DNA from 2 places in the Pseudomonas lini genome. Region 2 is predicted to be linked to the other one. Evidence: riboswitches for the same ligand, from Rfam matches in the RefSeq annotation. Region 2 holds a riboswitch; the other holds the start of a gene.
What was found. A riboswitch is a leader RNA that binds a small molecule or an ion and turns the genes downstream of it on or off. The one in region 2 is predicted to bind cobalamin.
Positions count from the first base shown of each region.

Region 1 (15,440 bases), 640 kb from region 2:
GAAGAAGTCGCCAAGTCCAAAGAAGGCTTGGTTGAGCGTCTCAAGACCGCTTTGGGCGACTCCGTTGCTGAGGTGCGGGTCTCTCACCGTCTGACCGATTCCCCGGCGATTCTGGCCATCGGCGAGCAGGACCTGGGCCTGCAAATGCGTCAGATCCTGGAAGCCAGCGGTCAGAAGGTTCCGGATTCGAAGCCGATCTTCGAATTCAACCCGGCTCACCCGCTGATCGAGAAACTCGACAACGAGCAGAGCGACGAGCGCTTCGGCGACCTGTCGCACATTCTGTTCGATCAGGCGGCCCTGGCGGCCGGCGACAGCTTGAAAGACCCGGCGGCTTATGTGCGCCGTCTGAATAAGCTGTTGGTTGAACTGTCGGTTTAACCGCGTTGTAAAAAAACCCGCTTCGGCGGGTTTTTTTATGTTCAGGCGCTGGCTGGGGTCGGGTGCCTGACAGGGCCTCTTCGCGGGCAAGCCCGCTCCCACAGGGAATTGTGCCGTGCGCGAATTTTGCGAACGACCTCGCAATTGTGGGAGCGGGCTTGCCCGCGATGGCGGTGTTACTAACGCCCCGAAGGCAACTCAATCCGCTCACTTTCCCCCGGTACTGTCGGCCAATCCCCGGCCGCCCAGCGCCGACGCGCTTCATCGATCAATGCCGGATCGCTGGCCACGAAATTCCAGTTGATCCGTCGCGGTTCATCCAGCGGCGCGCCGCCAAACAACATGGCATGACAGTCGCTCTCGGCGAACAGTGTCATCTCTGCCCCGGCCGGCAATACCACCAGCGAATGCGGCTCCAGCGGCTCGCCATCAAGCTGCACCTCACCGCTCAGCACATACAGTGCCCGTTCTTCATGCTCGATGGGAATCAGCAATGTGGTCGCCGCTTGCAGGTTCAATTCGGCGTACAGCGTAGGAGAAAGCACTGGGACCGGCGATTCGAGGCAAAAGCCTGACCCGGCGATCATCCGTATCTTCACGCCAAGGTTATCGCTGACGGGTAGCGTGGCCGCCGGATGGTGACTGTAATGCCCCGGGCCGTGTTCACGATCCTTGGGCGAAGCCAGCCAGATCTGTAAGCCGTGCATCGTAAAGCCGCTGTCTTTCAATGGTTCGGGCGTGCGTTCGACGTGGGCAATTGCGCTACCCGCCGTCATCCAGCTGACATCGCCAGCATTCACCACCTGATCGGAACCGAGGCTGTCCTTGTGCTGGATTTGTCCTTCGAACAAGTAGGTGAGGGTGGACAGGCCGATGTGCGGATGCTGACGGATGTTCATGCCTTTGCCCGCCGGGTAACGGGTTTCGAGCATGTGGTCGAAAAACACGAAAGGCCCGACGTTGCGGCATTTGGCTGACGGCAGCGGGCGAAGAATCGGCTGGCCTTCGACATCTTCGGCGCGAGGGCGGATCACGAGCGGAGTGTTCATGGTGCATTCCAGGCTGAGCGGGTGACGCAGGGAGCATAACCCGCTTGCGCAGCCCTTGCCGCTATTGGCTGAAGGCGCCTTCGGACAGATGGGTTTCGATGCTGATGTCGGAAGTGGTCATCAGCTTGTGTACCGGGCAGCGGTCGGCCACGCGGTGCAGCTCGTCACGCTGGGCGTCGGTGAGCACACCCTTGAGCGTGAGTTCGACGTGCAGGGCGTACTTGCCTTTCTGTTCTTCACTGTTGTCGCGCGTGACTTCAACCTCGACGCCCGTCAGCGGGATGTCCTTTTTCTTGGCATACATTTTCAGCGTCAGGGCCTTACAGGCACCCAGGGCTGCGTCGAAGTAGTCGTGTGGTTCAGGCGCGGTGCCTTCGCCGCCAGAGGCTTTCGATACATCGGCAAAGAGTTCGTGGTCATCGATCTGGACGCTGTGACGAAAACCTTCGGCGCAGATGGTATTGACGGTAACAGTCATGGGAAACCTCGCAGGGATCAGGGAAAAGTCATTCGGTCAAAAAAGACCCTGAAGTTATAGAGCATTCCTTCAAGTTCGCGTTCCACTTTCTTGGTGGGGGATTTGACCAGACGCAGAACCTGTAGGAGCGAGGCTTGCCCGCGAAGAATGCACCGCGGCTTTTCAGGTATTACGCGTCATCGTTCTTCGCGGGCAAGCCTCGCTCCTACAGGATTGCATTGAACTCAAGGTTGTCATCGTCCTGTCACCCCCGCGTCATACCCTCGCGCTCATCTCAATCAAGGAGCGCGCCATGTACCTCACCCGCTTAGCCACCCTGGCCACTATAATGTTCGTCAGTGCTCTGGCCAGTGCCGAAGTCCGCGTCGAAGGCTCGGTGGAATATGGCGTCTTCGCTGGCCCGAAAGCCGAACTGCAATCGGGCGAGCGGGTTTTACGGCGCAGCAATGAACAGATCCAGCAGACCGAAATCGTCCCCGCCAAACTGGGCACCAAATTCGGTATGCGTTACCAGTTGGCCGGCAAGGTCGCCGAAGACCAGCCGCTGACGTTGCTCTATTTCACGCCGGGCATTCGTACTCCGGATGGCGTGCGTCACGACAAGCTGGAAGTCACTCAGAAACTGGTACCCGGCGCTCCGCAGGACCTGATGGCCTACGAGTTCACCGAAAGCCACGAAGTCGTTCCCGGAGAATGGCGTTTCATGGTGTTCCAGGGCGATCGCCTGCTGGCTCAGCAACGCTTTACCGTGCGCTGATCGCTCTCTCGCCCAGCCAAATGCCAGACGAAAAAAAGCCCCGCGTTTTGCGGGGCTTTCATTTTGTTGCGGATCAGCCGCCTTTGACCGGCTTGCCGTTGACCGTGCCGTCGAGGAGCATGATGTTGTACTCCTTGCCGTCGGTTTCGACCTGTTGCAGACGGACCAGCAGGTAATCCCAGTCCTTGGCGAACCACAGGACGGTGATGCGCTTGCTTTGTGTCGGGTCGCGCACGCGCTCGACCTTGATCGCATCGATCTGGCCAGCCTTGGTGTCGACTTTCTCCGAACCCAGCACGCGGAAGTCATAGGTATCGACTTCGCCGTCATCGACGACTTGATAGCTCATGCTTTTCTTGCCGGCGGCCACGTCATGCTGCAGCGCCAGTTGATAGGTGGACTTGTCGACCATGCCGCGGTTGAGCGGGAGCTTGACGGCGTCACCGCGATCGGTGCCGGTGACCATCTTGTTGGTCCAGTCGAAGTCCAGATCAGCTTTCTTGGCTTTGCCCAGACCGCCGCGTTCGAAGTGGTAGGACTGTGGCAGCAGCGTGTCCTTGTCCAGGGTCAGGGTGCTTTCTTCGGTCAGGCTGGCGATCATCATCGACGCCTTGAAGCTGAGCTTCCAGACGCCGTTGGTTCCCTTGGTCAGGCTGCGTTCGGCGGTGCCGCTCATGGGCAACTGCTTCCAGTCGGCGGTGTAGCTGGCGGAGAAGGGTTGAAGGTCTGCGGCCTGCGCAAACGGCAGGGCGAGCAGAGCGCAAGCGAAGAGCAGGGCACGACGCATAAAATCTCCTAGGTACGAATCAAGTGGCCGCTGGCCGCGAGTAACTGTCCGTCCAGTAAAGCACCTTGTTCGCCGAGTGATACACGACCTTCGGCAAACCAGCGTACGGCCATCGGGTAGATCAGGTGTTCCTGGGTATGGACTCGCTGCGCCAGACTCTGCGGCGAATCGTGCAACTCTACCGGTATTACTGCCTGTACGACCAGTGGTCCGCCATCGAGTTCCTCGGTGACGAAGTGCACAGAACAGCCGTGTTCAGTGTCGCCGGCCTCCAGCGCGCGCTGATGGGTGTGTAACCCTTTGTATTTGGGCAGCAGCGAGGGATGGATATTGAGCAGGCGACCCTGATAGTGGCGCACGAAGTCAGCGCTGAGAATGCGCATGAAACCGGCCAATACCACGAGTTTGGGGTTGAAGGCGTCGATCAGTTCGATCAGCGCGGCATCGAAGGCCTCGCGACCTTCGAAAGCCTTGTGATCCAGGGTGCGGGTATCGATACCCGCGTCCCTGGCGCGTTGCAGGCCGTAGGCGTCGGCGCGGTTGGAAATCACCGCAGCGATGCGGGCCGGGCTGTCGCCGGTCCGCGTGCTGTCGATCAAGGCCTGCAAGTTACTGCCGGTGCCGGACAACAGCACCACCACATCACAGGTCTGGGACATCAATGAGCCTTGAGGTTCTTCAGTTCAACCTGGGCCGCGCCTTCGGCAGCGGTGGCGATCTGACCGATGACCCAAGGCTGTTCGCCGGCTTCACGCAACACGTTCAGCGCGGTTTCAACGTGCTCTTGGGCCACGCAGATAACCATGCCGACGCCGCAGTTCAGCACGCGGTGCATTTCGTTTTCGTCAACGTTGCCTTTCTCTTGCAGCCAGTCGAACACGGCAGGGCGAGTCCAGCTTGCAACGTCAACCACCGCTTGTGCGCCTTTTGGCAGAACACGCGGGATGTTGTCCAGCAGACCACCACCGGTGATGTGGGCCATGGCTTTGACGGCGCCGGTGTCTTTGATCAGCTTGAGCAGCGGCTTCACGTAGATGCGGGTCGGGGCCATCAGCAGGTCGGTCAGCGGTTTGCCGTCAAGCTGGATGTTTTCGATGTCTGCACCGGACACTTCGATGATCTTGCGGATCAGCGAGTAGCCGTTGGAGTGCGGGCCGGAAGACGGCAGGGCGAGCAAGGCATCGCCGGCAGCGACTTTGGAACCGTCGATGATTTCGGACTTTTCCACGACGCCGACGCAGAAGCCGGCCAGGTCGTAGTCTTCGCCTTCGTACATGCCAGGCATTTCAGCGGTTTCGCCGCCGACCAAGGAGCAGCCGGACAGTTCACAGCCAGCGCCGATGCCGGTCACGACCTGGGTCGCGGTTTCGACATTGAGTTTGCCGGTGGCGTAGTAGTCGAGGAAGAACAGCGGCTCTGCGCCGCAGACCACCAGGTCGTTCACGCACATGGCAACCAGATCGATGCCGATGCTGTCGTGCTTGTTCAGGTTCAGCGCCAGGCGCAGCTTGGTGCCGACGCCGTCAGTGCCCGATACCAGCACCGGTTGTTTGTAACCGGCCGGGATTTCGCAGAGGGCGCCGAAACCGCCCAGGCCGCCCATGACTTCCGGGCGCGCAGTGCGCTTGGCGACGCTCTTGATGCGTTCGACCAATGCTTCACCGGCGTCGATGTCTACACCGGCGTCCTTGTAGCTCAGGGAGGGTTGCTTGCTCATGATCCAGGCCTTTAGGGGGGATTCAGGGGTAACGACCGAGTCCAGTGGGGCCACTGAAACAGGCGAAGGGCAATTGCCATCCGCGAATTTCAGGGCGCCCGGCTGTTGCCGGTCTGCGAAGGCGCGCGATTTTATCAGGCTTGAGGGGCAGCGACCATCCTCGTGCCGACGGGTAGAGGCATATCGCGTTAAAAAAACCGATATTGCGCGTATTGGTGGCGTCCCACATGGCTGTATAAGGTATTGACGCTAACCGTCTATCGTTATGACAGTGCGAAAACTTAATGTGATCGTGTGAATGTTTTGCTTGAGTGTGTGGTCACAGCCTAGCTCAATCATCTTCGTGTTCATGCGGTTTGTTCCAGCCGCTCTTGTCGTCAGGAATCTTTCATGCGTTTTCTTAAATTCTTGTTCGTGGGCTGTTTATCCGTGGTCAGCCTGACCAGCCATGCCGAAACAGTCAAAAGCCTCTATCAAGTGCGCGAGCCTGTCAGCAGCCAGACGCCGGAGGAGCGCGATCAGGCGACTCAGCGGGCGCTGGATACGTTGGTGTTGCGCCTGACCGGCGACCCCAAGGCGGCGCAGAGCCCTGGTCTGGCGGCTGTGCGCAAAGACCCTCAGCAGATTATCAGCCAGTTCGGTTATGACGCCGGACCGCCGGAGGTGCTGAAAGTCGATTTCGATCCAGCCACCACCGAACAGGCCTTGCGGCGTGCCGGGTTGGCTGTGTGGGGTGCCAATCGGCCGTCGATCCTTGGCTGGTGGTTGAACGATTCCACTGAAGGTTCGAGCCTGGTCGGCGATGGCCAGGCCAGTGCCACGCCACTGCTTCGAGCGGCGCAACATCGTGGGCTGCCGCTGCGTTTGCCGCTGGCGGACCTGAACGAGCAGATTGTCGCCACTGCGCCGAATCTGGAAAGTGCAGAGCCGGCACCGCTGCGGGGCGCATCCGACCGTTACAATGCCGACGCGTTGCTGGCGGTGCATGCCCGTGAAGAGGGGGGTCAATGGCAAGCCAAGTGGCGTTTGTGGTTGGGCGATCAGAAAGAAGCCGGTAGCGCGCAGGGCGCCGATACCGCCGCGCTGGCCGATGCGGTGATGCTGGCGGTCAGCCAACGCCTGGCACCGCGTTTTGCCGCCAAGCCGGGCGCATCGAGCGAGCAATTGCTGGAAGTGCAGGGCATGAATCTGGAGCACTATGCAGCGCTCGGGCGTTTGCTGGAGCCTTTTGGCGCACGTCTGCAAAGCGTTGATGGTGACCGCGTGCTTTATCGGGTCAACGGCAGCGCCGATCAACTGCGGGCGCAGTTGTCCTTGGCCAGGTTGCAGGAAATTCCGGCCGGTGAGGCGCCGGCCCCCGTGACGCCTGTTCAGCCCGTGGCGGCTGGCTCGACACCGGCCGTAGCGCCAGCCCCGGCACCGATGCCGCAGTTACGTTTTCGCTGGTAGTTTTTCTTTATATAGAAGCAGGAGTGGTACATGGCCGATACACGGCGTTGGTTCTGGCTCGGTGGGGTGGTCCTGCTTTGCGCGTTTGTTTACCTGTTGCACCCGATCCTGACGCCGTTCCTGGTGGCGCTGTTGCTGGCCTATCTGTTCGACCCGCTGGTGGATCGACTGGAGAAGTACGGTCTGTCACGGACCTGGGGTGTGGTGGCGGTGTTCGCCTTGTTCACGTTGATCGTCACCGCGTTGCTGTTGGTGTTGGTGCCGATGCTCGCCAGGCAGCTGTTTCGCTTGTATGAACTGGCACCGCAAATGCTCGACTGGTTGCAGCACACCGCCGTGCCGTGGGCGCAATCGAAGATCGGGTTGTCGGACGGCTTCTGGAAGTTCGACAAGCTCAAGGCGGCGTTCAGCGAGCACATGGGCCAGACCACCGATGTGGTGGGGGTGGTGCTGAGTCAGGCGACGGCTTCAGGTCTTGCGCTGATTGGCTGGCTGGCCAATCTGGTGCTGATTCCGGTGGTGAGTTTTTATCTGCTGCGCGACTGGGACCTGATGATGGCCAAGATCCGCAGCCTGCTGCCGCGTGATCGTGAAGAGCGCGTCATGTCCCTGGCGGGTGAATGCCATGAAGTGCTCGGCGCGTTCGTGCGTGGGCAGTTGCTGGTGATGCTGGCGCTGGGCGTGATCTACGCCGCAGGCTTGATGATCGTCGGGTTGGAGCTGGGGCTGTTGATCGGCCTGATTGCCGGTCTGGCGGCGATCGTGCCGTACATGGGGTTCGTCATCGGGATTGGGGCGGCATTGATTGCTGGTCTGTTCCAGTTCGGTGGCGATTTGTATCCCATGATCGGTATTGTCGCGGTGTTCATGGTCGGCCAGGCGCTGGAAGGCATGGTCCTGACGCCGTTGCTGGTGGGCGACCGGATCGGTCTGCACCCGGTGGCGGTGATTTTCGCGATCCTGGCCGGCGGCGAGTTGTTCGGTTTTACCGGAGTGCTGCTGGCATTGCCGGTGGCGGCGGTGATCATGGTCCTGGTGCGCCACGTGCATGATTTGTACAAGGATTCGGATATCTATGGCGGTGTCGACGAATCCGGGCTGTAAGTTTTTTTGATCGCTATAGCGGGCAGTCTGGTTTCGTGCCAGGTTTGCCCGTATCGCTCGCGTGGCTGTCACATGCGCTGTCAAAGAAACGGTCATAAAACCAGTGCGTTAACGCAAACCTTTGATTTTGCTTGTGGTCTGTCGCATTGTGCGGTCAGCCTCACGGGTATAAACTTCGCAAACTTTACACAGAGGCCACTAACGGTTCCTTTGGAACTGTTCAGTCAGCATGAAACCGATTCAGCTGCCCCTAGGTGTGCGTCTGCGTGATGACGCTACCTTTATCAATTACTACCCAGGCGCCAATGCCGCTGCACTCGGCTATGTCGAGCGGCTCTGCGAAGCCGACGCCGGCTGGACGGAAAGCCTGATTTACCTCTGGGGCAAGGACGGAGTAGGGCGCACGCATTTGTTGCAGGCAGCGTGTCTGCGCTTCGAACAACTGGGGGAGCCGGCGGTGTACCTGCCATTGGCCGAGTTGTTGGACCGCGGCATCGAAATCCTCGACAACCTCGAACAATACGAACTGGTCTGCCTGGACGATCTGCAGGCGGTCGCCGGAAAGGCGGATTGGGAAGAGGCGCTGTTCCATCTGTTCAATCGTCTGCGTGACAGTGGCCGGCGTCTGCTGATCGCCGCCTCGACATCTCCGCGCGAACTGCCGGTGAAGCTGGCAGACCTCAAGTCGCGGCTGACACTGGCACTCATCTTCCAGATGCGCCCGCTCTCTGATGAAGACAAATTGCGTGCCTTGCAGTTGCGCGCATCGCGTCGCGGCCTGCACCTGACCGACGAGGTCGGGCATTTTATTTTGACTCGCGGTACCCGCAGCATGAGTGCGCTTTTCGAGCTGCTTGAACGCCTCGATCAGGCCTCCCTCCAAGCTCAGCGCAAGCTGACAATCCCGTTCCTGAAAGAAACCCTTGGTTGGTAAAAACCTGGATCAGGCTCAGGTTTTACAGGGGGGTCGGCATATTCCAGGCGTCAACAAATCCGCTTTCCTGCAAGAAGGCAGGCTGCGCAAAAGTTCAAAATGGGCTTAAGCGCTTAGATGTAAACGAGAAACCGATAAGTCACATAAAGATCGATTGAATTTGCAAATGAGGTTGATAGCGGGCATAGTCTCGGCTTCTTTAGAAACTATCAGCCACGGTCGTGCCCATGCTAAATCGCTTCGCACCCCTCGTGCCTCTCGCACTCGTCACCCTGTTGTTCGGTTGCGCTGCTCACTCTCCAGTGTCCCAGCAAGCGCCACAACAGCAGGTTTCAAATTCAGTTACCGCGCAGTCTTCCGTTCTTTTCCAGGAAACTCTTTACCAAGACGGCGTGGCCACCGATAAAGAACTGGCAGACTTCGCCGGCGGCAAGTCGTACCAGCTTCCGGTTCTGGCCGACAGCATCCTCGAACGTGGCATGTCCCTGATCGGTACCCGTTACCGTTTCGGCGGCACCTCCGAGGCTGGCTTCGACTGCAGCGGCTTCATCGGTTATCTGTTTCGTGAAGAGGCCGGCATGAACCTGCCGCGCTCCACTCGCGAAATGATCAACGTTGACGCTCCTCTGGTTGCTCGCAGCGCTCTCAAGCCAGGTGACTTGCTGTTCTTCGCCACCAATGGCCGTCGCGGTCGTGTCAGTCACGCCGGGATCTACCTGGGTGACAACCAGTTCATCCACTCCAGCAGCCGCAAAAGCGGTGGTGTCCGGATCGATAGCCTGGGCGACAGCTACTGGAGCAAGACCTTCATCGAAGCCAAGCGCGCACTCGCGATGGCGCCGAATACGGCACCGGCTATCGTCACTGCACGCAAGTAAGCGGACAGTTTGTAAGGCGAACTTAAAGTCTTACTTGAAGTTTGCCGCGTAGCCGCTAGAATCCTGATCTATTATTGATGGCAAACCGCCTGCGTTCTGCGCAGGCGGTTTTCTTTTCTGTCTCTGTGGCAGAAAAAGCCGCAGCCAGATCAGGATGTTCTGCTTATGACGATGTCGGCCCGCCTCGCACTCATGTTCTTCGCAGCGCTGCTCAGCGCCTGCGCCAGCCGCACACCGCCACCTGCGCCGGTGGTCCGCGCTCCAATTGTTTTCGGTCCTTCCCAAGCCTTTTCCCCTGCGGCAGAAGACGTGCTGTTTCGCGCGCTGGGTCTGGTGGGAACGCCTTATCGTTGGGGTGGCAACACGCCGGATTCCGGGTTCGATTGCAGCGGTCTGATCGGTTACGTGTATCGCGATGTCGCAGGCATTTCCTTGCCGCGCTCCACCCGCGAGATGATCGGCATGCAGGCCCCCAATATCGGCAAGGAAGGCCTGCAAACCGGTGACCTGATTTTCTTCGCCACCAATGGAGGCTCCCAGGTCAGCCATGCCGGGATCTACGTCGGCGAAGGCCGCTTCGTCCACGCGCCAGCCACTGGCGGCACGGTCAAGCTGGACAGCTTGTCCAAAGCTTACTGGCAGAGAGCCTATCTGAGCGCCAAGCGTGTCTTGCAACCCGAGCACTTGGCACATAATCCGTAGTGCAGGTTGTCATGACCAGGTCTCACCCTCTGTTGTAAACGCTGATCCCCTGTGGGAGCGGGCTTGCCCGCGAAGACGGCGGCACATTCAACATCGATGTAGTCTGGGCTGCCGCTATCGCGGGCAAGCCCGCTCCCACAGGGTTTTCGTCTTGCAGTAATAACATTATTTAGCCGCGCTAACGCGCCACACCTTGTTCCCCACATCATCCGCCACCAGCAAGCCTCCTTGCTGATCAATCACCACGCCCACCGGCCGGCCCATGGCTTTTTCCTCGTCATTGAGGAAACCAGTGAGCACATCCACTGGTTGCCCGGTCGGTTTGCCGGCGCTGAACGGCACGAAAATCACTTTGTAGCCACTGTGCGGTTTGCGGTTCCACGAGCCGTGCTGGCCGATGAAGGCACCTTGAGTGAACGGCGCGGGCAACTTGCTGCCTTCGGCGAAGGTCAGGCCCAGTGATGCGGTGTGTGGCCCCACCGCGTAATCTGGCGCAATGGCCTTGGCCACCAGCTCAGGGTTTTGCGGCTCGACGCGAATGTCGACGTGCTGGCCGTAATAGCTATAAGGCCAACCGTAGAACCCGCCGTCCTTCACGGATGTGATGTAGTCCGGCACCAGGTCGCTGCCGATTTCGTCACGCTCGTTGACGGCGGTCCACAGTGCGCCGCTCTGAGGCTCCCAGGCCAGACCGTTTGGATTACGAATCCCCGAGGCGAAGATCCGATGGTTGCCGGTGGCGCGATCCACTTCCCAGATCGCCGCGCGTCCTTCCTCCTGATCCATGCCGTTTTCACCGACGTTGCTGTTTGAGCCCACGGTGACGTACAGCTTGCTGCCATCCTTGCTGGCGATGACGTTTTTGGTCCAGTGGTGATTCAGCGTGCCGCCCGGCAGATCGACCACCTTGATCGGCTGCGACTTGATCGCCGTCTCGCCATCTTCGTAGTGGAAACGCAGCAGGCGATCAGTGTCGGCGACGTACAGGTCATTGCCGACCAGGGTCATGCCGAACGGCGAGTTAAGGTTTTCCAGAAACACCGTGCGGGTTTCGGCGACGCCGTCGTGGTCCTTGTCCCGCAGCAGGGTGATGCGGTTCGGGCTGGGGACGCCGGCGCCGGCGCGACCCATGACTTTGCCCATGACCCAGCCGCGAATGCCTGTGCCGTCATCGGGTTTGGGCGGTGCGTTGGTTTCGGCCACCAGCACATCGCCGTTGGGCAGCACATAGAGCCAGCGCGGATGATCGAGGCCTTCGGCAAACGCCGCCACTTGAGTCCCGGCCGCGGTGACGGGTTTCTTGCCTTCAGGCCAGCCGATCGCCGGGGCGATGTTCACCGTCGGGATCAGGGTTTTATTCGGCTCTGGCAGCTTGGGCGACGGTCCGGTTCCGTCCGAGACTTGCAGGCTGGAGGTTTCACCACAGGCGGCGAGCCCTCCGGCGAGCGCGATGATGAAAACGAGCTGGGGTTTGTGCATTACTGATCTTCCCTATGAATGCATTGACGTAATCATAGAGAAGCGTAGACGTTCGATGGTTCAACCCGTCAGCCGCGAGCTTCCTTGAACAATACGGCGATCCCTGGATGATAGTTGCCGGCTTCATTACGCAACTTGCGGTAGGCGTAAGGGAAATACCAGGCCACGGCGCAGGTGTGTTCCTTTTGCAGGTCATCGACCATGTCCTGGAGTTCTTCCGGGGTGGCGCTGTGTTGGGCTTTTTGTGGCGCGACAAACAGACAACCGAGTTTCAGATCGCTGGCGTAGCTGATTCGCTTCGCGTCACTGGTGATGTCCGCCAGTGCCTGGGTCAGGTTCAGGCTATTGACTCGCGGCCAGCGCTGGGTGGCCTGGAGATATGCGCGTTCTTCGCTGCTGGCGATAAACAGATCGGCGCGGGCGTTGCGTTCGCCTTCTTCGGTCTGTTTGCGCGTCGACGTTTGTTGCAGCGTGACCATTTCTGCCATCCAGGCCGCAGCGGAGAGCAGGCCCAGGTTGGCGTTTTCGTCGTACCAGTAAGGTGTATCGTTATCGCCGCGCACGGCGTTGTAGCGGTCGATACAGTCAAACCAGCGTTCCAGCACCGGCCGCAGGAATTGCAGCTTCGGATTGCTGATGATCATGCCTTGCATGTGGCTCACCCTTATTATTGTGTTGTCAGGTTGTGGCTCTTTGATATCACTGCTGGCAGTGTGGCACAAGATTGGCGTCAGTTAATTGATCGACGGCAGTTATTCGCTCAGCGGCGACCCGGCTTTAATTGACGCTCCATCCCCAACCCTCTAACCTTCGCGGCTTGTTTCAGGTGCTCTGTGACCTTGGTCGACAGAGTGAAACAGGGAAACCGGTGAGTGAATTTCTTCCAGCGAAGAATGATCACGATCCCGGCGCTGCCCCCGCAACGGTAAATGAGTGAAGACTGCGCCTTGAGCCACTGTGTCTAGTGCTGACATGGGAAGGCGCGCAATCAGGCGCAAGCCGCTCATGAGCCCGGAGACCGGCCTGATTCATCCAACGGCATCACGGTGGGCGATGCCAGGCTTCTTGCCGTCTATTCTTGTGCCTGCCCGCCGTTATCCAGCCTCAACGGAGAGCTCCCCCATGACTGATACCCCCGATCGTGACGAACGCCACCTGGCGCGCATGCTGCGCAAAAAAGCGGTGATCGACGAACGCATCGCCAACTCGCCGAATGAATGCGGTTTGCTGCTGGTGCTCTCCGGCAACGGCAAAGGCAAAAGCAGCTCGGCGTTCGGCATGCTTGCGCGGTCCATGGGCCACGGTATGCAGTGCGGCGTGGTGCAGTTCATCAAGGGGCGCACCAGCACCGGCGAGGAGTTGTTCTTCCGGCGCTTCCCGGAGCAGGTGCGTTTTCATGTGATGGGCGAGGGCTTCACCTGGGAAACCCAGGATCGCCAGCGCGACATTGCCGCCGCCGAAGCCGCTTGGGCGGTGTCCCGCGAATTGCTGCGTGATCCGGCCATTGGCCTGGTGGTGCTTGATGAATTGAACATCGCCCTCAAGCACGGCTACCTCGATCTCGATCAGGTGCTCAGCGACTTGCAGGCCCGTCCGCCGATGCAGCACGTGGTGGTCACCGGTCGTGGCGCCAAACCGGAGATGATCGAACTGGCCGACACCGTCACTGAAATGGGCATGATCAAGCACGCCTTCCAGGCCGGAATCAAAGCGCAAAAAGGCGTCGAGTTGTGAACAGCACTTTATGAATAGCCATCGTCAATGCCCGGCGGTACTGATCGCCGCGCCGGCCTCCGGTCAGGGCAAGACCACCGTCACCGCCGCGCTCGCCCGTTTGCATCGCAATCAGGGGCGCAAGGTTCGCGTGTTCAAATGCGGCCCGGACTTTCTCGACCCGATGATTCTCGAGCGCGCCAGCGGTGCACCGGTTTATCAACTCGACATGTGGATGGTCGGCGAGCAGGAAAGTCGGCGTCTATTGTGGGAGGCCGCTGGCGATGCCGACCTGATCCTCATCGAAGGCGTCATGGGGCTGTTCGACGGTACGCCGTCCAGCGCCGATCTGGCGCGGCACTTCGGTGTGCCGGTGCTCGGCGTGATCGACGGCACCGCCATGGCGCAGACGTTTGGCGCGCTAGCATTGGGCCTTGCGCGTTATCAGCCGGACTTGCCGTTTGCCGGTGTGCTGGCCAACCGGGTCGGCACCGTGCGGCATGCGCAGTTACTCGAAGGCAGCCTGACTGAAGGCTTGCGTTGGTACGGAGCGTTGTCCCGGGAGACCGGGATCGAATTGCCGAGTCGGCATCTCGGCCTGGTTCAGGCCAGTGAATTGAATGATCTCGACCTGCGTCTCGATGCGGCGGCCGACTCCTTGGCCAGCAGTTGCGATGTGGCTCTACCGCCGGCCGTGGAATTCGCCGCGCCTGAAATGATTGCAGCCGAACCGTTGCTGGCCGGTGTGCGAATTGCCGTGGCCCGGGACGAAGCTTTCGCATTTACCTACGGCGCGAGTCTGGATCTGCTGCGGGCCATGGGCGCCGAATTGTCTTTCTTTTCGCCGATCCGCGACACCGAATTGCCGCAGGCAGACAGCCTTTATCTGCCCGGCGGTTACCCCGAACTGCACCATGTGGCGTTGTCACAAAACACGCCGATGCTGACCGCGATCCGCGCTCATCACGCGGCGGGCAAACCGTTGTTGGCCGAGTGTGGCGGCATGCTGTATCTGCTGGATTCCTTGACCGATGTCGAGGGCACTCGCGCTGAACTGGTTGGCCTGCTGGCCGGTGATGCGGTGATGCAGAAGCGTCTTGCCGCGTTGGCCTTGCAGGCGGTCGAATTGCCGGAAGGTTTGCTGCGTGGGCACACCTATCACCACTCGTTGACCAGCACTGAACTTGAGCCAATTGCTCGAGGTTTGAGCCCGAATGGCGGGCGAGGGGCGGAGGCGGTTTATCGTGAGGGGCGGATGACGGCCTCTTATGTGCATTTTTATTTTCCGTCCAATCCATCGGCGATTGCAGCGCTGTTTGTGCCTGATCGTGAGGCCGCCATCGCGAGCAGGCTCGCTCCCACATTGGATCACCTAAACCCTGTGGGAGCGGGCTTGCCCGCGAAGAGGCCATGACGGACAACGCATTCAGCCAGGCCGAACGCGACGCAGTTTACCGAGCCATCGCCGAACGCCGCGACATGCGGCATTTCAGCGGCGGCACCGTCGAACCCGAGCTACTACGTCGTCTGCTCGAAGCCGCGCACCAAGCGCCGAGTGTCGGCCTGATGCAGCCCTGGCGTTTCATCCGTATCAGCGACCGGGCACTGCGCGGCAAGATCCAGCAGCTGGTGGAAGAAGAACGCATCCGCACTGCCGAAGCCCTCGGCGAGCGTTCCGACGAATTCATGAAGCTCAAGGTCGAAGGCATCAACGACTGCGCCGAGGTGCTGGTCGCCGCGCTGATGGACGATCGCGAACGGCATATCTTCGGCCGTCGTACGCTGCCGGAAATGGACATGGCCTCATTGTCTTGCGCCATCCAGAACCTTTGGCTCGCGTCCCGCGCCGAAGGCCTGGGCATGGGCTGGGTGTCATTGTTCGAGCCGCAAGCGCTGGCGGACTTGCTAGGTTTACCGAGCGGGGCCAAGCCTTTGGCCATTCTTTGTCTGGGGCCGGTCGAGGCATTCTATCCGGCGCCGATGTTGGTACTCGAAGGCTGGGCGCAAGCGCG
Region 1 covers NZ_OZ061318.1:5,139,450-5,154,889, forward strand. Annotated here, with positions in the region: gene htpG (molecular chaperone HtpG) at 1-381, shown strand, start outside; gene AB3226_RS23285 (pirin family protein) at 561-1,430, opposite strand; gene AB3226_RS23290 (OsmC family protein) at 1,492-1,908, opposite strand; gene AB3226_RS23295 (DUF3859 domain-containing protein) at 2,201-2,665, shown strand; gene AB3226_RS23300 (DUF3108 domain-containing protein) at 2,739-3,452, opposite strand; gene purN (phosphoribosylglycinamide formyltransferase) at 3,461-4,111, opposite strand; gene purM (phosphoribosylformylglycinamidine cyclo-ligase) at 4,111-5,169, opposite strand; gene AB3226_RS23315 (DUF2066 domain-containing protein) at 5,560-6,618, shown strand; gene AB3226_RS23320 (AI-2E family transporter) at 6,649-7,722, shown strand; gene hda (DnaA regulatory inactivator Hda) at 7,952-8,656, shown strand; gene AB3226_RS23330 (C40 family peptidase) at 8,884-9,534, shown strand; gene AB3226_RS23335 (C40 family peptidase) at 9,700-10,236, shown strand; gene AB3226_RS23340 (sorbosone dehydrogenase family protein) at 10,402-11,715, opposite strand; gene AB3226_RS23345 (hypothetical protein) at 11,784-12,368, opposite strand; cobalamin riboswitch at 12,523-12,757, shown strand; gene cobO (cob(I)yrinic acid a,c-diamide adenosyltransferase) at 12,838-13,449, shown strand; gene AB3226_RS23355 (cobyrinate a,c-diamide synthase) at 13,460-14,842, shown strand; gene bluB (5,6-dimethylbenzimidazole synthase) at 14,839-15,440, shown strand, end outside.
Region 1: linked by a shared signal. The riboswitch ahead of cobO (cob(I)yrinic acid a,c-diamide adenosyltransferase) and the one ahead of cobW (cobalamin biosynthesis protein CobW) in region 2 are both predicted to bind cobalamin.

Region 2 (15,440 bases):
CATTCTGGCGGACAAAATAGGGAAGTTTTACATGAGTGCGATCGGCAATTTTCTCTGGTTCATCCTCGGCGGCGTCATCATGGGCCTGAGTTGGTGGCTGTTGGGTGCAGTCGCGTTCCTGACTATCGTCGGTATCCCATGGGGTCGCGCGTGCTTTGTAATCGGCACGTTCTCGTTTTTCCCGTTTGGTAAGGAAGCGGTCAACCGCAAAGACCTGTCGAACAAGGAGGACCTGGGCACCAGCGGCCTGGGCGTAGTCGGCAACGTGATCTGGTTTTTGTTCGCCGGTATCTGGTTGGCCATCGGTCACGTGATCTCGGCCTTGATGTGTTTCATCACTATCATCGGCATCCCGTTCGGTATCCAGCATTTGAAACTGGCCAGCATCGCCCTGGCGCCGATTGGCAAGACCATCGTCAGCAAAGAGGTGGCCGCCGCGTCGCGCAAACTCAACGCAGAAGAACTCGCTATGAAACTGCGTCAGCCAAGCTGATCGCTTGTCCGGGAGGCCAGCTCTGGGCCTCCCGGTTCGGTAAAAGGCAATTAAAGCTCAACACAAAATGAACAACCATCTCCTTCCAGGCATGAGTCCTTATTGACTGGAAATCACTTCCAGAACTATTGCTTGGAAAAGGCCGGTTTCACCGGGGTGCAGATTCACGCTGCGCACGGTTACCTGATCAACCAGGAATCACCGGGCTGTTTATCGTCCGGCAAAGCGCAGCCGTGACAGCATGCGCAAATCCCCCTGGAGGTAATAGTCATCGGTCCAGCTGTCATCCGGAGCCAACGGCCGGACCTGCTTGAGTTGCAGTTTTTTTGCGAAGTAGCGGAACCGGTAATGCTCGTAAAAGCGCAGCAGTTCCAGCCCGTAACGATCGGCCAGGTCGGTGTCGCCACGGATGATCAGGTAGTTCTCGTCATTGCCGTTGCTGGCTGCGGCGCTTAGGTTGTGGCTGCCACTGATGATGGTCGGTGTGTCGGTGGTGAAGTCGACGACGATGGCTTTGGTGTGCACCAGCAGGTTGCCCTTCTGGCCTTTCATGTTTTCCTTGAGCCAGCCTTCCAGGCCCGTATTGAGCAGCGCGGTGGCGGCAAATTGGGCGGTGCGGTCGGCGTGGAAACCGGTGATGCTGCTAACGGTGTTTTGCAAGCCGTAACGCAAGATGTCGTCGTGGGGCTGGCCGAGCAAGGCGTTGAGTATTTCGTCCGGCAAGGTGAACGCCGTGACAAACAGCAGGTCTTTTTTGGCGGCATTGATGACCTCGACAAATTCACGCAAGTCGCCCTGACCCGTGCGCGGTGAGAACCCTGCGAACAGCGCCTGGTCCGACTGCATCGGATTGTTTTCCGTGAGCCATTCCCGGGTGGCGCCGACGTCCGCCGGTGTGGACCAGACTTGCTCGAAGGTTTGCAGGTAACTGGCGCCGATTCGGGCGTCGTCCAGCACATGCACAACGTTAGCCTGACGATAAACACCGTTAGCTGTGAAGTTGGTACTGCCGCAGAGCACCGCTTCGGGCTGAGGGTGCCCCGCTGCATCGAGCCGACTCAGGACCATGAATTTGTTGTGGAAAATGTTGTGGGTGACTCGCCCGCGTTTGTTCGCCGCCGGGATTTTTTCCAGGCTGGCTTCGTTCAGCGCAGTGGTGTCTTCGTCCGGTTGGGCATGGTACAGAACCCGAACCTTTACGCCGCGCTGGAAAGCGGCATTCACCGCATCGACGATCACTTTCAACTGATATTCATAGATCGCGATGTCCAGCGCCCATTGGCCATCCTCGGCCCGTTCGATGAACCCCAGCAAGCGTGCGAGCAGACCGTTTTCCAGCCATTGCCGTGGGGCGTAGGGCCATTCTTCGATGGGCAGTTTCTTGTTGACGCTGAGCAGCGCATCAACGTCGGCGAACTTACGCTGGAAAGCCTGACTGGCGGCCACCGCCCGATTGAAAATGACGTTTTGGCCTTTGGGCAGGCCATTGTCGGTGCTGATCGTCACTTCCAGAAACTCACCCAACTGCGGCGCATCGGCGGTGCCGTAGGCCAGGTGAATCCGATAATGGATCGTCACGCCCGGATTGACTGCGTAATCGGCCCAACGAAACTTCTGCAACGGCGCGGTATCGCTGGGGGTGGCGTGAAACTGGGGGAATGTATGAGCCTTGCCGGGGAAGGTCAGGCTGTTGAACAGAAACAGCCAGGGTTTGCTGCCTTGCTGCTTTTCGATGGCGAAACCCAGCAGGCCTTTGCGGCGGGGTTCGGCCACGTCGATCGCCAGCAACACGCCGTTGGTGCCAGCGTAGGCTTTGACGCGAAAATCGTCTTGATCGTTGCGGGCTAGAACGCGCATGGGTCACTCCTGTGATGGCTTGCTTACAGCAGCATAGGGCAGCGATGTGGGGTCGCCGTGATTATCCGATACCCAAGTGATGCCATCGCGAGCAGGCTCGCTCCCACAGGAGAACGCATTCCAATGTGAGGAGCGAGCCTGCTCGCGATGGGGTCAATACTGTCAGTACAGAACTCAACCTGAAATCAGCTCATCGATATGTCGATAATCAACCTGCAACTGCGCTGCCAACACCTTTGCCCGGCCAAGATGAATCGGGCCGCGCTCAATGTCGATCAGCAACCCCGGACACTCCAGCGCCGGCAACGTTGACCACTCCTTCACCCGTCCATCCGTCACCAGCAACAGCCGTTGCTGCTCTGCCGGAAAGCGCTTTTGCCGTGCCGCCAGCCAGTGCCCTGCTTCACCCAGCGCCGCCAGCATCGGCGTTCCGCCGCCGGCACCGAGTCCGTCGAGCCAGTCACGCAAGCCAGCCGAGGCTTTCAACCCTTGCACCTGCCACTTCGGCACATGGCCGCTGGCGGTCAGCAAAGCCAAGCGCGCACGCTGTCGATAGGCATCGTCGAACAGTTGCGCCAGCAAACCCTTGGCATCGCTCAACGCGTGATGGCGCCGGGTCGAGGCCGAGGCGTCGACAATCACCAGCCATAATTCATGAGGACTGCGGGTGCGCAGGTGAAACAGCACATCGTCGCGTTGACGCGGTCGGCCATTAAGCAAGGTGCCGGGCCAATTGATCGATCCGCTCAGGGCTGCGTGACGCTTGCCCTGTTTACCGTGATCCAGTCGTCCTGCGCGGGGTCTGGCATTCGCCCCCGCGTCTGATCGAGGGCGAATGCCTAGGGCTTTTTTGGCCAGCTCGGCACTTCACGTCGAGCGCCGACCGGCAGCGCCTGGGCGGGCATTTCGCCCCACTGGCCCTGACCTTCGCTGGGGTTGGGATTCTGGTTAGAGGGCGGCTGTGGGGCCTGGGATTGTTGCGGCATTGGAGGCGAGTGTTCGCGACGACGATGACGCAAGGCAAACTCGGCGACCGCGTCGATATCTTCTTCGCCAATGGCATTCGCTCCGCGCCAGGCCGCATGAGCCCGAGCAGCACGCAACCAGACCAGATCGGCCCGCAGACCATCGACGCCAGCAGCAAAGCAACGCTCGGTGATTTGCGCCAGCGCGGCATCGTCGAGGGGAATGTTCGCCAGTGCCGAGCGCCCCTTTTGACAACGCTCGCGCAGTGCGTGTTGCTGGCTTTCCCACTCGGCGCAGAACCCTTGCGGGTCGCTGTCGAAATCCAGTCGACGACGGATGATCTGACCACGCTCGGCAGGTGCGGTGTGGCCACTGAGGGCGACGTTCAGGCCAAAGCGGTCGAGCAATTGCGGACGCAATTCGCCCTCTTCCGGGTTCATGGTGCCGATCAGCACAAACTTCGCCGAATGCCGATGGGAAATCCCGTCGCGCTCGATCAGGTTGGTGCCACTGGCGGCCACGTCGAGCAGCAAGTCCACGAGGTGATCGGGCAGCAGATTGACTTCATCGACATACAACACGCCGCCGTCGGCCTTGGCCAGTACGCCGGGGGAAAACTGTGCGCGCCCCTCGCTCAGGGCCGCGTCTAGGTCGAGGGTGCCGACCAGCCGTTCTTCGGTGGCGCCTAGCGGTAAGGTGACGAATTGACCGCTGGCCAACAAGTCCGCCAAGCCTCGGGCCAGGGTGGATTTGGCCATGCCGCGCGGGCCCTCGATCAGCACGCCACCGATTTTCGGGTCGATGGCGGTCAGGTACAGCGCGAGCTTCAAGTCATCGGCGCCGACCACGGCGGAGAGCGGGAAATGGGGGGTGTCGGTCATTTACATATCTCAGTCATGGTCGGTGGCAGGCACACCTTGTACCTGTGGGAGCGTGGCTTGCCTGCGAAGGCGCCCGCTCAGTCGAAATCAATGTTGATTGTTAGGGCCTCTTCGCGGGCAAGCCACGCTCCCACAGGTTAGCGGTGCCACAGATTTAGCCGTCTTCTTCTATATCCAGCAACAAATTCTCCAGCGCCTCGCGGTACTCGCCCGGTTCTTTCCACATCCCCCGCTGCTGCGCCTCGAGCATGCGCTCGGTCATGTCGCGCAGGGCATGGGGATTGTGTTCGCGGACAAACTCCCGGGTCGCCGGATCAAGCAAATAGGCGTCCGCCAGCAACGCATACTGGTGGTCGTCGATCAACTGCGTGGTGGCGTCGAACGCAAACAGGTTATCGACCGTTGCCGCCAGTTCGAACGCGCCTTTGTAGCCATGACGCTTGACCCCGTCGATCCATTTCGGATTGGCCGCCCGGGAACGAATCACCCGGTTCAGCTCTTCCTTCAAGGTGCGAATCTTGGGCAAGTCTGGTTGACTGTGGTCGCCGTGATAACTGGCCGCCGCTTCACCACTGAGGCTTTCGACAGCCGCCAGCATGCCACCCTGGAACTGGTAATAATCGTTGGAATCGAGCAAGTCGTGCTCGCGGTTGTCCTGGTTTTGCAGCACTGCCTGCACCTGGCTCAGACGCTGGGCGAATTGTTCGCGGGCGGCGGTGCCTTCGTCGGAGCCACCATAAGCATAGCCACCCCAATTCAGGTAAATCTCGGCCAGGTCTTCGCGGCTTTGCCACAAGCGACCGTCGATGGCGCCCTGCACGCCCGCGCCGTAAGCACCCGGTTTGGCCCCGAAGATGCGCCAGCCGGCCTGCCGCCGAGCCGCTTCTTCATCGAGACCGGATTCCAGCAGCGCTTTGCGCTCGGCACGAACCTTGGCCGCCAACGGGTTGAGATCGTCCGGTTCATCCAGCGCGGCAACCGCTTGCACGGCGGCGTCGAACAGCCGGATCAGGTTGGCAAAGGCATCGCGGAAAAATCCGGAAACGCGCAAGGTCACATCCACCCGTGGGCGGTCCAGCAGGCTCAACGGCAGAATCTCGAAGTCGTCGACACGCTGGCTGCCAGTGGCCCAAACCGGGCGCACGCCCATCAGCGCCATGGCCTGGGCAATGTCGTCGCCACCGGTGCGCATGGTCGCGGTGCCCCAGACCGACAGGCCGAGCTGCCGCAGGTGATCGCCGTGGTCCTGCAAGTGCCGCTCAAGAATCAGGTTCGCGGACTGGAAGCCGATGCGCCACGCGGTGGTGGTCGGCAGGTTGCGCACGTCCACCGAATAGAAATTGCGCCCGGTGGGCAGCACGTCCAGCCGGCCGCGACTCGGTGCGCCGCTAGGCCCCGCCGGGACGAATCGACCGCTGAGGGCGTCGAGCAAGCCGCGCATTTCTGCCGGGCCGCAGGCGTCCAGGCGTGGTGCGACCACTTCGCGCAGGCTCTCAAGGATGGCGCTGACGTCAGCCCACGCAAGACCCTGTGGGAGCGCGCTTGCCCGCGATAGCGGTGGGTCAGATAAATCAATGTCGACTGACACGCCGCCTTCGCGGGCAAGCCCGCTCCCACAGGGGTCGTGGTGGGCTTGAGATGGGTTCAGTGTCAGCAAGATCAGTTCAGCGGCAAATAGCTCCAGTCGCTCGCGGGTATCGCCCGCTGTGCGCCATAGATCATCGCTGACCGACAACAGGGCATCCGGACGCAGCCCGACCCAAGGCTCAACCAACGCGCAATCCAGCGGATCGAAGCCCAATTCAAACGCCTTGGCCAATGCCCGCAACAAGCTCGATTGCGCCCCACGGCCATCGCCGCGAGGAATGCGCAGCAAAGCCAATAAGGTGTCGATGCGCAACCGCCCGACCGGCGATTCGCCAAACACGTGCAGGCCATCGCGGATCTGCGACTCCTTCAAGTCGCACAGGTACGTGTCCAGACGCGGCAACCAGATCGCCGCATCGGCATCGCTGTCGAGCTTTTCGTCCAGTTGCAGTTCACGGTCGATGTGCGTGTCGCGCACTAATTGCAGAATGTCGCGTTGCAGTTCCCGGGCGCGGCGCGGATCGAGCAATTGCGCTTCGTAATATTCGTCGGCCAACAATTCGAGATTGCGCAGCGGACCGTAGGTTTCGGCGCGGGTCAGTGGCGGCATCAGGTGATCGATAATCACCGCTTGGGTGCGACGCTTGGCTTGGGCGCCCTCGCCCGGGTCGTTGACGATGAATGGATAGATGTTCGGCAGCGGTCCGAGCAATGCGTCCGGCCAGCAGTTTTCCGACAGCCCGACGCCCTTGCCCGGCAGCCATTCGAGGTTGCCGTGCTTGCCGACGTGGATCACGCCGTGGGCGCCGTAGGTGTTGCGCAACCAGAAGTAGAAAGCGAGATAGCCGTGGGGCGGCACCAGGTCCGGATCGTGATACACCGCGCTCGGGTCCACCTGATAACCCCGGGCCGGTTGGATGCCGACGAAAGTCAGGCCGAAGCGCAGACCGGCAATCATCATTCGTCCGCCACGGAACATTGGATCGTTTTCGGGGGCGCCCCAGCGCTCCAGCACGGCTTGGCGATTGGCCTCTGGCAGCGCGTTGAACATCAGGTTGTAATCGTCCAGCGCGAGGCTTTGATGACAGGGACGCTGGTCGAGGGTATCGAGGTCGTTGCTGACGCCGCCGAGCAATTGCTGGATCAACGCGGTGCCGCTGTCCGGCAACTCGGCCGGCAGCGGATAACCTTCGGCGTGCAGGGCACGAAGGATATTCAGTGCGGCGGCCGGTGTATCGAGACCCACGCCATTACCGATACGCCCATCGCGAGTCGGGTAATTGGCGAGGATCAGGGCGATGCGTTTTTCGCCATTGGGCACTCGCGCCAGATCGATCCAGCGCCGCGCCAGTTCAGCGACAAAATCCATGCGCTCAGGTGCAGGCCGGTAGCAAACCACATCGGACTGACTGCGCTCGCTGCGCCAGGCCAGGTCCTTGAAACTGATCGGCCGGCTGATGATTCGCCCGTCCAGCTCCGGCAATGCAATGTGCATTGCCAGATCGCGGGGACCGAGGCCCTGTTCGCTGGCGCGCCAGCCGGGTTCGTTGTCTTGGGCGCAGATCGCCTGAATCACCGGAATGTTGCGGCGAAACGGCCGCAGGTGCGGTGCTTCGGGGCTGGACTGGGCGAAACCGGTGGTGTTGAGAATCACCCCCGCCTCGACTTCATCCAGCAAGTCCTCGACCACCGTCAGGCAGCCGGGTTCTTTCAAACTGGCCAGCGCAATCGGCAACGGATTCAACCCCGCCGCCTGCAAACGCTGGCAGAAAATATCGATGAAACCAGTGTTCGCCGCCTGCAAGTGCGAGCGATAAAACAGCACCGCCGCCACCGGCCGATCAGCTTGCCAGTCGGCTTGCCAATCCTTCAGTTCAGCGGGGCTTTTTTGCGGATGGTAAATCGCCGTGCGTGGCAGGGTTTGCGGCTCGGACCAGGGGTAGTCGCGGCCCAGCCAACGACTGGCGAGGCAGCGAAACAGGTCGAGCGCGTTGGCCATGCCGCCCTGACGCAGGAAGTGCCAGAGCCGATCGCGCTCTTGCGCGGTTACGGTGCTCAGGTCACTGAGTTCCGGGTCCGGGCGATCATCCCCCGGCACCAGAATCAGCTGCACGCCGCGCTCGGACAATTCCACCAGACGCTCGATGCCGTAACGCCAATAGGCGATGCCGCCGTGCAGCGAGATCAGAATCACCTTGGCGTGGCGCAGCACTTCGTCGACGTAGAGATCGACCGAGGCGTGATTCTGCACCTGCATCGGGTTGGCCAGGCGCACGCTCGGGTAATCGTCGGGTAACTGCTGCGCCGCTTCGGCGAGCAACGCCAGGCTGGAATCGCCGCTGCACAGGATCACCAGCTCGGCGGGGGTTTGTCCAAGGTCGGCAATGTTGTCATCCGACACGAAACCGCCGGGCTGGGTCCTGAGCAGGTGCATGGGTTAAACGCTGAGCGCAGCGCGCAATTGCGCTTCGAGCGCTGCGGCATCCAGATCCTGACCGATCAACACCAGACGGGTGGTGCGCGCTTCTTCAGCGCCCCACTGACGGTCGAAGTGCTTGTCGAAGCGCGTGCCCACGCCTTGGATCAGCAGGCGCATCGGCTTGTTCGGCACCGCGGCAAAACCTTTCACCCGAAGGATGCCGTGCTGGACCACCAATTGAGTCAGTGCATCCATCAGCAGGCTTTCGTCAGCTTGTGGCAGCTCGATCGAGATGGAATCGAACGCGTCGTGGTCGTGATCATCTTCACCTTCATGGTGATGATCGTGATGGCTGTGGCGGCTGTCGATGTGTTCTTCGGAGCCGGCGCCGAGGCCGATCAGCACGTCCAGTGGCAGACGACCGCTGCTGGCTTCGATGACTTTTACCGCTGGCGGCAGTTCTTCGGCGACTTCCAGGCGCACGCGGGCCAGGTCTTCAGCGCTGATCAGATCGGCCTTGTTGAGGATCACCAGGTCGGCGCTGGCCAGTTGGTCGGCAAACAGCTCGTGCAGCGGCGATTCGTGGTCCAGGTTCGGGTCGAGTTTGCGCATGGCATCGACCTGATCCGGGAACGCAGCGAAGGTGCCAGCAGCGACGGCCGGGCTGTCGACCACGGTGATCACCGCGTCAACCGTGCAGGCGCTGCGGATTTCTGGCCATTGGAAGGCTTGAACCAAAGGTTTTGGCAGGGCCAGGCCCGAAGTTTCGATGAGGATGTGGTCGAGGTCGCCGCGACGCGCGACCAGTTCGCGCATCACCGGGAAGAATTCTTCCTGAACCGTGCAGCACAGGCAGCCGTTGGCCAGTTCATAGACGCGACCGTTGGCTTCTTCTTCGGTGCAACCGATCGAGCACTGCTTAAGGATTTCGCCGTCGATGCCCAGCTCGCCAAACTCATTGACGATCACCGCGATGCGACGGCCCTGGGCGTTGTCGAGCATGTGGCGCAGCAAGGTGGTTTTGCCCGAGCCGAGGAAGCCGGTAACGATGGTGACGGGGAGTTTGGCCAGTGTTTTCATCGGATGCCCTTTGGCAAGGTGGCGGGCATACGGGACGACAATCGCTGCGGCAGGTGCGCACGCAAGAGTTCCGCCACCGGATCACCCCGCCCGGTTGAAAGTGAGAATCTGTGTCGAGGCAGGTCTCCTGGCTGACGGTGTGCCAATCGCTCGACTGGCGTTTGCTGCGCCTTCCCGCGAACCTGATGGATCAGGGCTTGCAGTGGCGTGGCAGCGAACATCACCGTTCACAGTTGCGGGGGCAGCCGCGGCATTGACCGCGTTCCCTTCTTAGCTTCGGCAGACGCCGAAGAACCTCGAAAGCGCAAGGCTACGCATCGTGTGGGGGCGGGTCAATGTCCTATAGGAGAATGCGATCATCTGTGGCAAAGGAGCCTGCCTGTGGCGAGGGAGCTTGCTCCCGTTCGGCTGCGAAGCAGTCGTGAAACCATGCGATGCGTATCTAATGGACAGACCGCATGAATTTGATGCGACCGCTACGCGCTCGAACGGGAGCAAGCTCCCTCGCCACAGGTATTTGGTGTCAGTTGAGAACCCTTGCCAATTGACGCCCAACCCCCGCCCATGCTCTCCTACACACCTTGTTACGGGTGCCCTTCACAGGGTGAAACGGGAAACCGGTGAATCATGTGCTTTACTCAAAGCCATGTCAGTCCGGTGCTGCCCCCGCAACGGTAAGCGAGTGAAGCGTCAGATCCACTGTGCCCGTCACACGGCATGGGAAGGTGATGCTTGCAGGTTTCGGCGTTAGCCCTGCCCCTCGCGAGCCCGGAGACCGGCCCGCAACACAAAGTGACTTTACGTTCACTGAATAACAAACCCGCGGTGGGCGGGCGCTGTTTGAAATCTCTGCGTGCCCCGACGTGCGGAGGTTTTCATGCGCTCTATTCACCCGCTGACAGACCAGAGGGAAGCGCCATGTCGATCATCAGCAGTACCGCCAGCACCACCGCCAGCACCACTTCAACCTTGAGCCAACGCCTGACCGCCGCTTTTTGTGCGTCGATCCTTGGCGCGTGCCTGGTGTACTTCGCCGGTTTCTCGCACATCGAAGCGGTACACAACGCCGCGCACGACACCCGTCACAGCTCCGCCTTTCCGTGCCATTGAGACCTGCTGACATGATCAAGCGTATTGCGCAAACCGCAGGTTTCACCGGGTTGCTGGCCGCCCTGCTGCTGACCCTGCTGCAAAGTTTTTGGGTTGCCCCGCTGATTTTGCAGGCCGAGACCTACGAAAAATCCGAACCGGCTGCTGTCGAAGTCCACGAGCACGACGCTGGCGCTGTCGCCGCTCACACCCACGACGCCGAAGCATGGGAGCCGGAAGACGGCTGGCAGCGCGTGCTGTCGACCACCGGCGGCAATCTGGTGGTAGCGGTCGGTTTCGCCCTGATGCTCGCGGGCCTCTACACCTTGCGTGCTCCACGCCGTACCTCTCAAGGCCTGCTCTGGGGTCTGGCCGGTTATGCGACGTTCGTGCTGGCGCCAACCCTCGGCCTGCCACCTGAGCTACCGGGCACTGCCGCAGCAGATCTGGCGCAACGGCAGATCTGGTGGATTGGCACTGCCGCATCCACCGCTGTCGGCATCGCGCTCATCGTATTCAGCCGCCACTGGCTGATGAAGATCCTCGGCGTGGCGATTCTCGCCGTGCCTCATGTGATCGGTGCACCGCAACCGGAAGTGCATTCGATGCTGGCGCCGGAAGCCCTGGAAGCGCAATTCAAAATCGCCTCGCAGCTGACCAACATGGCGTTCTGGCTGGCCCTTGGCCTGATCAGCGCCTGGTTGTTCCGCCGCAAAAGCGATGGCCAATACTCCGCATGACTGACGTCAGCACAGCGCCGACCCTGGTGGTCGGCCTGGGCTGCCAGCGCGGCTGCCCCGTCAGCACGCTGCGGGCGCTACTTGATCAGGCGTTACAGGCCCATCAAATCGAGCTTCGTGAGATCAAGGCCTTGGCCAGTATCGACCTCAAGCGCGAAGAGCCGGCCCTGATGGAACTGGCCGAACAACTGGCATTGCCGTTGATGTATTTCAGCAGCGAACAATTGGCCGGTTATGAACCACAACTCAGCCACCACTCGGATATCGCGTTCGAACGCACCGGCTGTTACGGCGTAGCGGAAAGTGCCGCGCTGGCACTGGCCGAACAATTGGCTCAGGCACCGGCAAAGTTGCTGATTCCACGACAAAAATACGCCCAGGCCACCCTGGCATTGGCCAGCGCCGCGTAAAATCCCCGATAATCCCCGCCTTCGATCATGAGCAATCTTCATCTGAAGCGTGCCCATACCCTTTTTCTGACAGGAAACGACGATGACCGTCTACTTCATTGGCGCAGGCCCCGGCGACCCGGAACTGATCACCGTCAAAGGCCAGCGGCTGATTCGTAGCTGCCCGGTCATCATCTATGCAGGCTCCCTGGTGCCCACCGCCGTGCTGGAGGGTCACCAGGCCGAACAAGTGGTCAACAGCGCCGAATTGCACCTGGAGCAGATCATTGAACTGATCAAGGCCGCACATGCCAATGGCCAGGACGTGGCCCGGGTGCATTCCGGCGATCCGAGCCTGTACGGCGCGATTGGCGAGCAGATTCGCTACTTGCGTGAGCTCGACATCCCTTTCGAAATCATTCCCGGCGTCACCGCCACTGCCGCCTGCGCGGCGCTTTTGGGCGCGGAACTGACCTTGCCGGACGTGTCACAGAGCGTGATTCTGACCCGCTACGCCGACAAGACCGCGATGCCGGCCGGTGAAGAGCTCGGTAGTCTGGCGCAGCATGGGGCGACCATGGCGATCCACTTGGGGGTCAATCATCTGGAGAAGATCCTCGCCGAATTGCTGCCGCACTACGGCGCCGATTGCCCGATCGCGGTGATTCATCGGGCGACCTGGCCGGATCAGGATTGGGTGGTGGGGACGCTGGCGGATATTGCCGGGAAGGTTGAAGCCAAGGGGTTTCGCCGCACGGCGCTGATTCTGGTGGGCCGGGTGTTGGGTAGCGATCACTTCAGTGAGTCGTCGTTGTATCGCGCGGGACATGCGCATTTGTATCGCCCATAGGACGCCATCGCGGGCAAGCCCGCTCCCACAGGTTTTGAGTCGGTCATAGTATTGCGGTCAACACAAAATCTTGTGGGAGCGGGCTTGCCCGCGAAGGGGCCATTGAATTCGACCCACAAAAAACGGTGCTCACGGGCACCGTTTTTTTATGTCGCAGCGAACACCTTAGTAGTAGGCGTTTTCTTTCTGCGTGTGGTCGGTCACGTCACGAACACCCTTGAGCTCGGGAATACGCTCGAGCAAGGTGCGCTCGATGCCTTCGCGCAGGGTGACGTCTGCCTGGCCGCAGCCTTGGCAACCGCCGCCGAATTTCAGTACGGCGATGCCGTCGTCGACCACATCAATCAGGCTGACCTGACCGCCGTGGCTGGCCAGCCCCGGGTTGATTTCGGTTTGCAGGTAGTAGTTGATGCGCTCGTTGACCGGGCTGTCGGCGTTGACCATCGGTACTTTGGCGTTTGGCGCCTTGATGGTCAGCTGGCCGCCCATGCGGTCGGTGGCGTAGTCGACTACCGCATCGTCCAGGAATGCTTCGCTGAACGAATCGATGTAAGCGGTGAAGCTTTTAAGCCCCAGCGCCGTGTCTTCAGGTTTTTCTTCGCCCGGCTTGCAATAGGCAATGCAGGTTTCGGCGTACTGGGTGCCAGGCTGGGTGATAAAGACGCGGATGCCGATACCCGGGGTGTTCTGCTTGGAGAGCAGATCAGCCAGGTAATCGTGGGCGGCGTCGGTAATGGTAATAGCGGTCATGGAAACTCCTCGCAGGCTTGGACGCAGTTTACGCCAATCATCGCGCCACACAAAGTCCCAGTATTTTTGTCGGGAAAGATGCACTGATCATTGTGGGAGCGACCCGTGGCGAGGGGGCTTGCCCCCGTTTGAGTGCGCAGCACTCACAAGATCTTCGGTATGTCAGAAATTTTGGGGCTGCTGCGCAACCCAACGGGGGCAAGCCCTCTCGCCACAGGTCGTTCCTACAGGGGATAAACGGTGTTTCAGAGGTTTTCGTAGCGGTTCATGTCCAGCACGCCCTCTTCCACCGGGTCGGTGTCGTGGATGTAGCGGCTCAGTTCATGGAAATACTGCCAGAACTGCGGATGGCTGCGGCGAATGCCCCAGCGTTCGACGATTTTTTCGAAACTGGCGGCATCCCTGGCATTTTCCATCGCGTCGACGAACGCGGGCACTTGCCCGGCCGGGATGTTGAAGATGAAATTCGGATAGCTGCTGAGAACACCCGGATAAATCGTCAACGTGTCGAGCCCTGGCTGATAGCGCATCGACTCACCGAGCAGGAACGCCACGTTGCTGTGGGCCCGGTTGCGCAACAGGCTGTAGATCTCACGCTTGCCACTTTGGGTCTCGATGCGCAACATCGTGGCTTCTGGCAACTGATCGATGACTTTCAGCCCGGCAGCCGGTCGCGAAGTCAGGCGGCTCAAGGCCTGCTCAGCGTTCTGCAACGCCAGGTCGATGTTCGGCCGCGAGCAGTACGCGCCGTCGCAGCGGTTGATCGGGTCGGGCCTGGCATTGAGTTCGCCGTACCGAGCCAGCAATTGCAGGGCGAAATCGCGTTTCGGGTCCTTTTCGTCCAGCGTCAGCGCCGTTGGTTTGTCGTTGTCGATGTACTCATAATCCAGCCACATCTTGAACTTGCCGCCGTTCTGATACCAATCGTCGAGGTAGCCGTCCCGTGAGTCGGCCGGCATCAGACGCAAGAAGTTCTGTTCGGCACCGTTGCGAATCAGGTCGAAGTACAACCGGGTCTGGGCCTGATGGGATACGTTGCCGAATACATCGAAGTTGACCGCCAACTGGTAATACGTGCGCTCCAGCAACGGGTAATCGAACAGCCAAATGGTTTGCGGGACGTCACCGATCAGGCCTTTGTTCACCGAGGCGCTGTCGAAATGCCGGAAGATGCTCAGCAGCGCGTTGTCATTGCCGGCCCACAGGGTCGACCAGCTCGGTGCCGGCAGGTCGGCGTAGCTGTCGCGGCGCAAGGCTTCGTACTCGTTGCGTTTGTTGCGGTAGTCGTGCCACAGGCTCAGGACACTGCCGACGTCATCGTTCTGCCCCGGCATCGCCAGCAACGGCGTGGCCTGGCCGCGATAGTTCGGGTCGGTGATGTAGAGGTCATGCTCCGGGGCCTGGAACAGCGCCCAGAAGTTGTCGCGGATCACGTCAGTGGCGATCTGGCCGCGGCAGACCGGGCCACGAATAAAGGTGCGCACGAAGTATTCGGCGTTATCGAGCATGAACTGGTAACGCGCCTGAGCCGGAATGGCCTCAAAGGTCGTGAACGGATTGGCCCGTCGCTCCGGCCCATAACCCGGCAGTGCATTGACCTGCCAATTGCCGCTGTAAAACAGGCTTTTGATCCGCGCCATCTTCGCCGCGCTGAGCGGATAGGTGATGTGGGTCTTGTGCACGATCACGCCTTGCACCGGCCATAGGCGGTAATAGACCTGAGTGCCCGGATCGTCATTCGGACGGCGGGTGTTGATCAGATCGATCGGCTGCCCCGTTGGCGTGCGCGAACGTACCCACTGAAAGAAATGCCCCGGCTCGCCGTCCTTGAAATAGAGGTGCGCCAAAAACCAGTGTTCGAACAACCAGCGCCCGACCAGACTTTCCCGCGCGCCCGGCGCATTGAGCAGGTTTTCCCACTGCACCACCTGCAAGGCTTCCTTGGCGCTGGGCACCAGGCCCTGTTCATCGATTGGCGCACCGGAGGCCAGCCAGCGTTGCAACGTCTGGTATTGCTGATCGGTCAGGCCGGTGACCGCCAGCGGCATGCCTTCTTTCGGGTGGGAGCTGGCGTAGCCGTCGAACTCCGCCGGCATGGCGCACATGTTCTCCCGGTTCAGGCCCAGGACGATGTCTTCCGGCAATTTGGCGTTAGGTTGCAACGAGGTTTTGTGGCCCAGTTCGAGCATCTGCGCCATCAGCGCCGCTTGGCTGCCTTGGGCGTCGAGCACCGAATAAAAGCCTTTTTGCTGCCAGGCACGTTTGCCAAAGGCGTCATAAAACAGCCGGGTCGGTGCTGCGGCCTGACGGCGTTCGCCATCATAGACAGGCGCTTTGGT
Region 2 covers NZ_OZ061318.1:5,777,910-5,793,349, reverse strand. Annotated here, with positions in the region: gene AB3226_RS26480 (YccF domain-containing protein) at 32-493, shown strand; gene AB3226_RS26475 (phospholipase D-like domain-containing protein) at 704-2,350, opposite strand; gene AB3226_RS26470 (VWA domain-containing protein) at 2,525-3,070, opposite strand; gene AB3226_RS26465 (ATP-binding protein) at 3,190-4,197, opposite strand; gene cobN (cobaltochelatase subunit CobN) at 4,352-8,218, opposite strand; gene cobW (cobalamin biosynthesis protein CobW) at 8,222-9,283, opposite strand; cobalamin riboswitch at 9,383-9,597, opposite strand; cobalamin riboswitch at 9,855-10,082, shown strand; gene AB3226_RS26450 (CbtB-domain containing protein) at 10,202-10,393, shown strand; gene AB3226_RS26445 (CbtA family protein) at 10,405-11,112, shown strand; gene AB3226_RS26440 (cobalamin biosynthesis protein) at 11,109-11,522, shown strand; gene cobM (precorrin-4 C(11)-methyltransferase) at 11,605-12,351, shown strand; gene nfuA (Fe-S biogenesis protein NfuA) at 12,517-13,101, opposite strand; gene AB3226_RS26425 (fatty acid cis/trans isomerase) at 13,347-15,440, opposite strand, start outside.